DNA from 2 places in the Candidatus Sarcina troglodytae genome. Region 1 is predicted to be linked to the other one. Evidence: a T-box and tRNA genes for the amino acid it is inferred to sense, from the RefSeq annotation. Region 1 holds a T-box; the other holds one or more tRNA genes.

Region 1 (4,184 bases):
AAGTCATTTAGGTTATTTTAGTATAGTGTAAATTTTAATATTTAGACTATATTAATGATAGCCTTTTTAAGTTTTAATTAATGAAAATTAAAACTTACTATGATATAATGATTTAATAAAATATAGGAGGAAACTTAATGGCAGATAAACTTTTAGAAATTTTTCTAACCATACCAGCACTTTTAATAGCATTTAGCATTAAAGAATATGCTCGTGCAAGAGTTGCTGATATGTTAGGAGATAAGACCCCAAGATTACAAGGACGCTTGACATTAGATCCTTTTGCGCATATAGATATAATGGGGCTTATTTTTATGTTATTTCTTAGTTTTGGATGGAGTAAGGCTGTAGAAATAAATAGAAATGCTTTTAAAAATCCAAGACGTGATGCACTTAAAGTAAATTTTGCAGCTCTTTTTTCAAATTTATTTGTAGCATTTATTGCTTCATTATTTTATGTATTATTGATTGTATTATTTGGAGAGAGAAGTGATACAATGCAAATAATAAGTTTGGTTTTGTATTACATAATAATGATTAATGTTAATTTGTTTGTATTTAATATACTTCCTCTTCCGGGATTGGATGGATTTAGAATACTTGCAGATTTATTTCCAAGTTTATTTCATAAAATTGCAGGGACTATTTATAGATATTATGTAATTATTTTAATAGCTGTTTTGTTAATAGGTTCAAATTTATTAATATATCCATGTAGCTATATAATAAATGCTTTTATAAATATGTGGGCTATCATACTTTAAAGTTAAATTCATTTTGGTTATGAAAGATAGAAGTTTAGTTTTTCTATCTTTTATTTTTTTATTGTAGAAATGTTATGTGATAAAATCAAATATTTTAACATAATATTTATATTTATGTTAAAATATGTTAAAATATTATAAAAAGTAAAAAGGAGAATATTATGAGAGGAAAAAATAGAGTAGTTATTTTACTTTTTATTTCTATGGTAATCTTTATGATTAATATATTTGTAGAATATAATAAAAAAAATAATGTGATTGAAGCTTTAAATATAGATAATAAGAAAACTGTAAATGTAGTAGCTGTTGGAAATATATTAGTACATTATGATCAAATAATATCTGCATATAATAATGAAAGTTATGATTATGAATTTGATGAGAATTTTAAGTATATAAAAAAATATATTGAAGAAGCGGATTTGGCTTATTGTACAATAGAAGGATCTTTTGGAGGTAAGGAACTTGGTTACTCTGGGTATCCAAGATTTAATACTCCTGAAGCTATGTTAAATGCTTTAAAAAATACTGGATTTGATATAATAAATGCTGCAAATGATAATATTTTAGATTCATTAAATGTTGGATATTTTAATACTATAGAGAATTTAAAGAAATCAAACTTAAAATATACTGGTATAAGGCAAAAAAAAGATGATAAGACGTATGTGATAGAGAAAATAAAAGGAATAAAGATTGGATTTACGTCTTATACTTTTAGTGATTGTTTTGAAGGTAATGATGAGGATATTTTGGAGTTAATAAATAGCTATAGTTATGATGATTTAGATAATGATCTTTTAAAAATAGAAAAAGAGATAGAGGATATGAAAAATGACGGGGCAAAATTTATAGTTGTTGGAATGCATTGGGGAGATGAATATAGTACAGAGATAAATGAGAAACAAAAATATATTGCGCAAAAATTAAATTCTTATGATGTAGATGTAATTTTAGGTTCACACCCAAATGTTATAGAACCTATAGAAACTATAATTAGTAATGAAAATGGAAATTCTACTTTGGTGGTTTATTCGATGGGAAATTTTATTTCTAATCAGAGAAAAGAAACCATGGGAAATAAGTTATGCGAAGATAGTATTATTTTGAATTTAGAGTTACAAAAAAAGTTTAATGGGGATGTAAATTTAGTATCTTTTAATTATATACCAACTTGGACATTAAAGTATAAAACTGAAGATGGAGATAGCAAGTATTATATATTAGATAGTAATAATGTACTAGGTTATAAAAATAAAGAAGAAATTCCACAGAGTATATTAGATTCTTTAGAAGATTCAGTACAATCAATTAAAAGTATATTAAATGATTAGCTTGTTTCAAAAAATGTGTTTTTATATGTCTTGACAATATTCATAAACAATATATAATAAAACATATGTTAAATTTAAAATATAAATAAAATCATTGAAGAGGAGAGTAGTGTATTTTCATTTTCAAAGCGAGTGGGAGTATGGTGTAAGTTCCAAAAAATAAAATAGATGAAAAGAACCTTAGAGATGCTGCCAGAATCTTTGTATTTAAAGTAGTAGGGTATGATGCCGCAAAAGTTAATGCGTTAAAATAAAAAGTGGGTTTAAAGCCAATTAGAGTGGTACCGCGGAATACATCCGTCTCTTGAGTTTAAGAGACGGATTTTTTATTTTATTAATAAATTATTTTGGAGGAAAATAAGTATGGATTACAAAAAAATAGTAGCTACAAGATTAAAAGAAAATATCGATTTAGATTTAGACAAAATAGAAAGTCTTATAGAAATACCACCTAAAAGTGATATGGGTGATTTTGCATTTCCTTGTTTTCAATTAGCTAAGGTTATGAAAAAAGCCCCTAACATGATAGCTAAAGATATAGCGGATGTTATAAATAAGGATGGATTTGAAAAAGTTGAAAGTTTAGGACCTTATATTAACTTTTTTATGGATAAGGTTAAATTTAGTGAAAGTATAGTAAATGAAATATTGTCTGAAAAAGATTCTTATGGTTCTTCAAAAATTGGGGATGGAAAAAGATATTTAGTTGAATACTCTTCACCAAACATTGCAAAGCCATTTCATGTTGGGCATCTTTTTACAACAGCTATAGGAAATGCGTTATATAAAATGCTAAAATTTGAAGGTTATGATACTGTAAGAATAAACCATTTAGGTGATTGGGGTACTCAGTTTGGTAAACTTATTTCAGCATATAAAAGATGGGGAAATGAAGAGGCAATAGAAAAAAGCCCTATAACAGAACTTTTAAGAATATATGTAAAATTCCATGATGAGGCTGAAAAAAATCCTAGTTTAGAAGATGAAGGAAGGATGTATTTTAAAAAGCTAGAAGATGGAGATAACGAAGCAGTTGAGCTTTGGAAAAGATTTAAGGATTTATCATTAAAAGAATTTAATAATATATATAGCATATTAGGTGTTGATTTTGACTCATGGGCAGGGGAAAGTTTCTATAATGACAAGATGGATATAGTTGTTAAAGAACTTGAAGAGAAAAATGTGTTGACAGATAGTAATGGAGCGAAAGTTGTTATGCTTGATGAATACAACATGCCACCTTGTATAGTTGTAAAATCAGATGGAGCATCAATATATGCAACAAGAGATTTAGCTGCTGCAATGTATAGAAAAAAACATTACAACTTTGATAAATGTATTTATGTAGTTGGAAAAGATCAAATTTTACACTTTAAACAAGTGTTTAAGACATTAGAACTTGCAGGACATACTTGGGCGAAGGATTGTGTTCATATACCTTTTGGTCTTGTAAAATTTGCGGATAGAAAGCTTTCAACTAGAAAAGGAAATGTAGTTTTACTTGAAGAGTTATTAAAGGAAGCAGTTGCTAAAACTTTAGAAACAATAAATGTTAAAAATCCAGAACTTAAAGAAAAAGAGATTGTGGCTAAGGAAATTGGTATAGGTGCAGTTTTATTTACGTATTTAAAAAATTCAAGAGAAAAGGATATTGTATTTGATTGGGATGAGATGTTAAGCTTTGAAGGAGAAACAGGTCCATATGTTCAATATTCTTATGCAAGGGCAAAAAGTATATTAAGAAAATCAGAAGGAATAAATGGGGATGCTGATTTTTCTAAATTAACTTCTAAAGAGGAGTTTGAACTTACAAAAGTTTTAGAAGGATTTAATAAAGCAATACTTCTTGCTATAGATAGATTAGAGCCGTCTGTTGTAACAAGATATACAATAGAAGTAGCAAAAGCGTTTAATAAGTTCTATAATGCTCATAGTGTATTAAATTTAGAAGATACTGGTTTAAAAGTAGCAAGATTAAAGCTTATAGAAGCAACAGCTCAAGTTATAAAGAATTCTTTAAACTTAATAGGAATAAATGTTGTAGAGGAAATGTAATTAAAAACCACCTAATTTTTAGGTGGTTTTT
Region 2 (4,184 bases), 550 kb from region 1:
AGTGAAAAAACATGGAGATATAGATGTAAACATTAAATATAAAGGGGTAGAAGGATTATCTGAAATTCCTTTAATTTCTATGGATTTTAAACTTAAAAAAGAATTTGAAAACTTTAAGTATTATGGTTATGGTCCAGAAGAAAATTATATCGACAGAAAAGAAGGTGCAAGACTTAATGTATTTGAAAGCACAGCAAGAGAAAATATGTCAAGATATTTAATACCTCAAGAATGTGGAAATAGGACAAATGTGAGATGGGTAAAAGTAACTAATAAAGATGGAGAGGGATTAACATTTAAATATAAAGATACTCCATTTGAATTAAGTGTGCTTCCATATAGCGCATATGAAATTGAAAATGCAATGCATATATATGAGTTACCATATGTAAATTATACGTGGGTTCGTATAATTGGAAAACAAATGGGTGTTGGTGGAGATGATAGTTGGGGAGCTCCGGTTCATAATGAATATCTAATTCCATCAAATGAGGATATAGAGTATACATTTACTATTTCAAAAATATAAAAAAGATTTAATTTAGTTTGTTTAAACAGTTATTGATTTTAGGTAAATATGAGATATTTTTAGAGTTAAAATATTTTTCATTTTTATTTAAAATCAATACTGTTATTTTAAAGTAGAGAGTTAAAATTTTAATCATTTAATTAGATGCAGATAAGGTGTAAGAATGAAAGTTAATTTATTTTTATACTTGCAAATACTATAGTTATTTGATAAAATATAAATAAGATGCAGATGTGGCGGAATTGGCAGACGCACTAGACTTAGGATCTAGCGCCTTTGGCGTGGGGGTTCGACTCCCTTCATCTGCACCAATTTTAAATTAATATGCGGAAGTGACTCAATGGTAGAGTGTCACCTTGCCAAGGTGAAAGTTGCGGGTTCGAGTCCCGTCTTCCGCTCCAATTTATAAGAGTAGTTTTATAACTACTTTTTTATTTTTTAATAAAAAAATTTTAACAATTAAAGTGTTAATGATTATAAATGTGAAAACAATTCTTCAATTAATAAATCTTCTATATATTCTTTAGAATATTTTTTTCTACCCATAAGTTCAAATATTATATCCTTAGACATATAACCTTCTTTATATAATTTCAAATTCTTACTAAGTTTTTTCAATTGGTTTTTTTTAATATGAGTTAGTTCGTATATTTCATCTAGTGAGTAAAATTCTTTTTTTAGAGTTGATTCTAGGGCTATTTGCATTTCTAATTTATAGTTTAAATCTACAAATTTATTTTTGTGAGGTCCATTTTTACCCCTATGATGGTTTGGACATAAATATTTATAATTTAATTTAAAGTCTAACCCACCTTCGCTTCTATGAACTATATGATGGATATCACCATCTTTTTTGCATATTTCACAAGAATAACTCAAATAATCACCTCTAAATAAATATAAAAAATAAATATATATATAAACTATCATAAAGAATAAACTGAATCAATAAATTATTATAATTAATAGAAATAATTAAAGGTGTTTTTATTAAGTTTATGGAAGTAAATAGTGATTTTATTATATATAGGGGGAGAGTTTGTGAAAAATTATAATTCTATATCTTATTGGGAGCCTTTTATACGAAAGAATAAAACTTTAAGAGAACGGGTGTTTAGATATGACTATATAACAGATAAAACTATATATCTCCATTATACTATTTTCACTAAAAAATCTGGGGTAGAAAGTGGATGGGTGCCTGCTCCAAATATAGATGCTTTTTTGGGATATGTACAGTATTGCTTTTTGCCACAAGCTTATTATATGTGGATTTATGGAAGAGAAAAAACTATTACTAAAATTCCGATAGCAACAGTAGATTCTATACTTAATGATGCGGTGATAAAGAATAAAGTTACAGATGATGAAAGAAAATATATAGAAGACGATATAAAGGAAATTAAAAATTTATGGAGATTTAAAAATGAAGATTGTCATAGAAAAATTATAAGTTTTTGTAGTAAATTTAACTCTAATTGGATAGGTGATGCTAATTCGTTTTTATATATGAAAGCATTTTTTAGTTCTAAGGAATTAGGTGAATTTGTTATAAAAACGATTTCTCAGACGAATTATACGAAATGTTTTAAACAAGAAACGTCTATGACTAGAGATGAATGGTTAAATTTTTGTGAGCAGGCAAGTAAGGATAGGCAAAAAGGAGAACAGTTAAAGCAATATTTATTCAAAGAACTAAAGGAAATAATTTAATATTTATCATGTTGTATATATAAAATAAAAATAATAAAATGTATTGACAAGATAAATTACATGTTATATAATTTATCTTGTCGTTGAAAAACGTACAAGCAAAAACGTGTATCTTTAGCTCAGCTGGATAGAGCAACGCCCTTCTAAGGCGTGGGCCTGGGGTTCGAATCCCTAAAGGTACACCATTTTGGGATATCGCCAAGCGGTAAGGCAACGGACTTTGACTCCGTTACTCGTAGGTTCGAATCCTGCTATCCCAGCCATGCGGGTGTAGTTCAATGGTAGAATGTCAGCCTTCCAAGCTGAACACCCGGGTTCGATTCCCGGTACCCGCTCCATTAAAATTAAAAACAGTTTTGTGCATTATTAGCTCAGTTGGTAGAGCACCTGACTCTTAATCAGGGTGTCCAGGGTTCGATCCCCTGATGATGCACCATATGCGGGTGTAGTTCAATGGTAGAATGTCAGCCTTCCAAGCTGAACACCTGAGTTCGATTCTCAGTACCCGCTCCATTAAAAATTAAAAACAGTTTTGTGCATTATTAGCTCAGTTGGTAGAGCACCTGACTCTTAATCAGGGTGTCCAGGGTTCGATCCCCTGATGATGCACCATATGCGGGTGTAGTTCAATGGTAGAATGTCAGCCTTCCAAGCTGAACACCTGAGTTCGATTCTCAGTACCCGCTCCAAATAAAGAACAGTTTGATAAGCTATTATCAAACTGTTTTTGTTATATAAAAATGAAAATATGTAAGAAAGGATTGTCTAAAATAAGGCTAGAGTAAAAAATATGAATTATATAAAAAGAATTGCAGCCATACATGATATGTCCTGTTTTGGGAAAGCATCATTAACTACAATAATACCTATTTTATCTGTTATGGGAAATGAAGTTTGTCCTATGCCAACGGCTATTTTATCTACACATACAGGTGGGTTTGGCAAACCGGCTTTTGTTGATTTGAGTGATTTTATGCAAGAGGCTAAAAAACATTGGGAAGGTTTAGAAATAAATTTTCAATGTATTTATAGTGGGTATTTAGGAAACTCTAATCAAGTTAATTTTGTAATTGATTTTATAAGAAGTTTTAAAAAAAATGATACACTTGTAGTTGTTGATCCTGTTATGGGGGATAATGGGAAACTTTATATTGGAATAGATACTAAGATGGTAGAAAGTATGAAAAAGCTTATAGCATTTTCTGATATTATAACACCTAATATAACAGAGGCTTGTTTTTTACTTGGAAAAGAATATAAAGAGTTTTTCACAAATGAAGAAGTTGAAGAATATGCTATAGAACTTAGTAAGTTAGGGATAAAAAAAGTTATCATAACTAGTGTAGTAAATGAGTATAATAAGGAGTATATAAATACTATAGCTTATGATAAAGAAGAAAGGAAGATTATTAAAATAAAAAACAAAAGGATAAATGCTTCTTACTCTGGAACTGGGGATGCATTTACTTCGATTGTAATAGGCTCAATGATGCAAAACAAATCTTTTGAGGAATCTGTAAAAAAAGCTTGTGATTTTCTACAAAAAGTAATTAAAAATAGTTCTAAACTTGATTATCCTAAAAATCAAGGGATAATTTTAGAAAAATTTTTAAAGGATATTTAGAAAAAAATTTAATAAAATGTAGAAAATATATATAAATTTATGATTGACAAATTTTATAATAGATGTTAATATAAATAAAAATCGAATAATTCTTATCAAGAGAGGCGGAGGGACTGGCCCTGTGAAGCCCAGCAACCAATATTATTAATTTGCTTTTAATAAGTGTATTTAGGCTTTTATTAGTAATATTAAAATATAGTGGTGCTAATTCCTGCAGATTTAACTGAGAGATAAGTGATAAACACGTATATGTAGCTTCTGTCTAAATCGGCAGAAGTTTTTTTATTTTATAAATGCTATTATAAGGTTTGAAACTTT

The links. The T-box of region 1 lies ahead of argS (arginine--tRNA ligase). A T-box ahead of a tRNA ligase gene usually reads a tRNA of that ligase, here a tRNA-Arg.
Region 2: it encodes a tRNA-Arg, which carries the amino acid that the T-box ahead of argS (arginine--tRNA ligase) is inferred to sense. The anticodon was not compared.

The regions. Positions count from the first base shown of each region.
Region 1 covers NZ_CP051754.1:1,474,020-1,478,203, reverse strand. Annotated here, with positions in the region: gene HH195_RS06620 (site-2 protease family protein) at 138-764, shown strand; gene HH195_RS06615 (CapA family protein) at 926-2,098, shown strand; T-box leader at 2,184-2,406, shown strand; gene argS (arginine--tRNA ligase) at 2,462-4,153, shown strand; gene HH195_RS06605 (FeoB-associated Cys-rich membrane protein) at 4,165-4,184, opposite strand, start outside.
Region 2 covers NZ_CP051754.1:2,024,643-2,028,826, reverse strand. Annotated here, with positions in the region: gene lacZ (beta-galactosidase, LacZ type) at 1-529, shown strand, start outside; tRNA gene HH195_RS09410 (tRNA-Leu) at 757-840, shown strand; tRNA gene HH195_RS09405 (tRNA-Gly) at 856-930, shown strand; gene HH195_RS09400 (HNH endonuclease signature motif containing protein) at 1,004-1,408, opposite strand; gene HH195_RS09395 (hypothetical protein) at 1,571-2,242, shown strand; tRNA gene HH195_RS09390 (tRNA-Arg) at 2,351-2,427, shown strand; tRNA gene HH195_RS09385 (tRNA-Gln) at 2,431-2,505, shown strand; tRNA gene HH195_RS09380 (tRNA-Gly) at 2,507-2,580, shown strand; tRNA gene HH195_RS09375 (tRNA-Lys) at 2,603-2,678, shown strand; tRNA gene HH195_RS09370 (tRNA-Gly) at 2,682-2,755, shown strand; tRNA gene HH195_RS09365 (tRNA-Lys) at 2,779-2,854, shown strand; tRNA gene HH195_RS09360 (tRNA-Gly) at 2,858-2,931, shown strand; gene HH195_RS09355 (pyridoxamine kinase) at 3,033-3,866, shown strand; SAM riboswitch class I at 3,956-4,103, shown strand.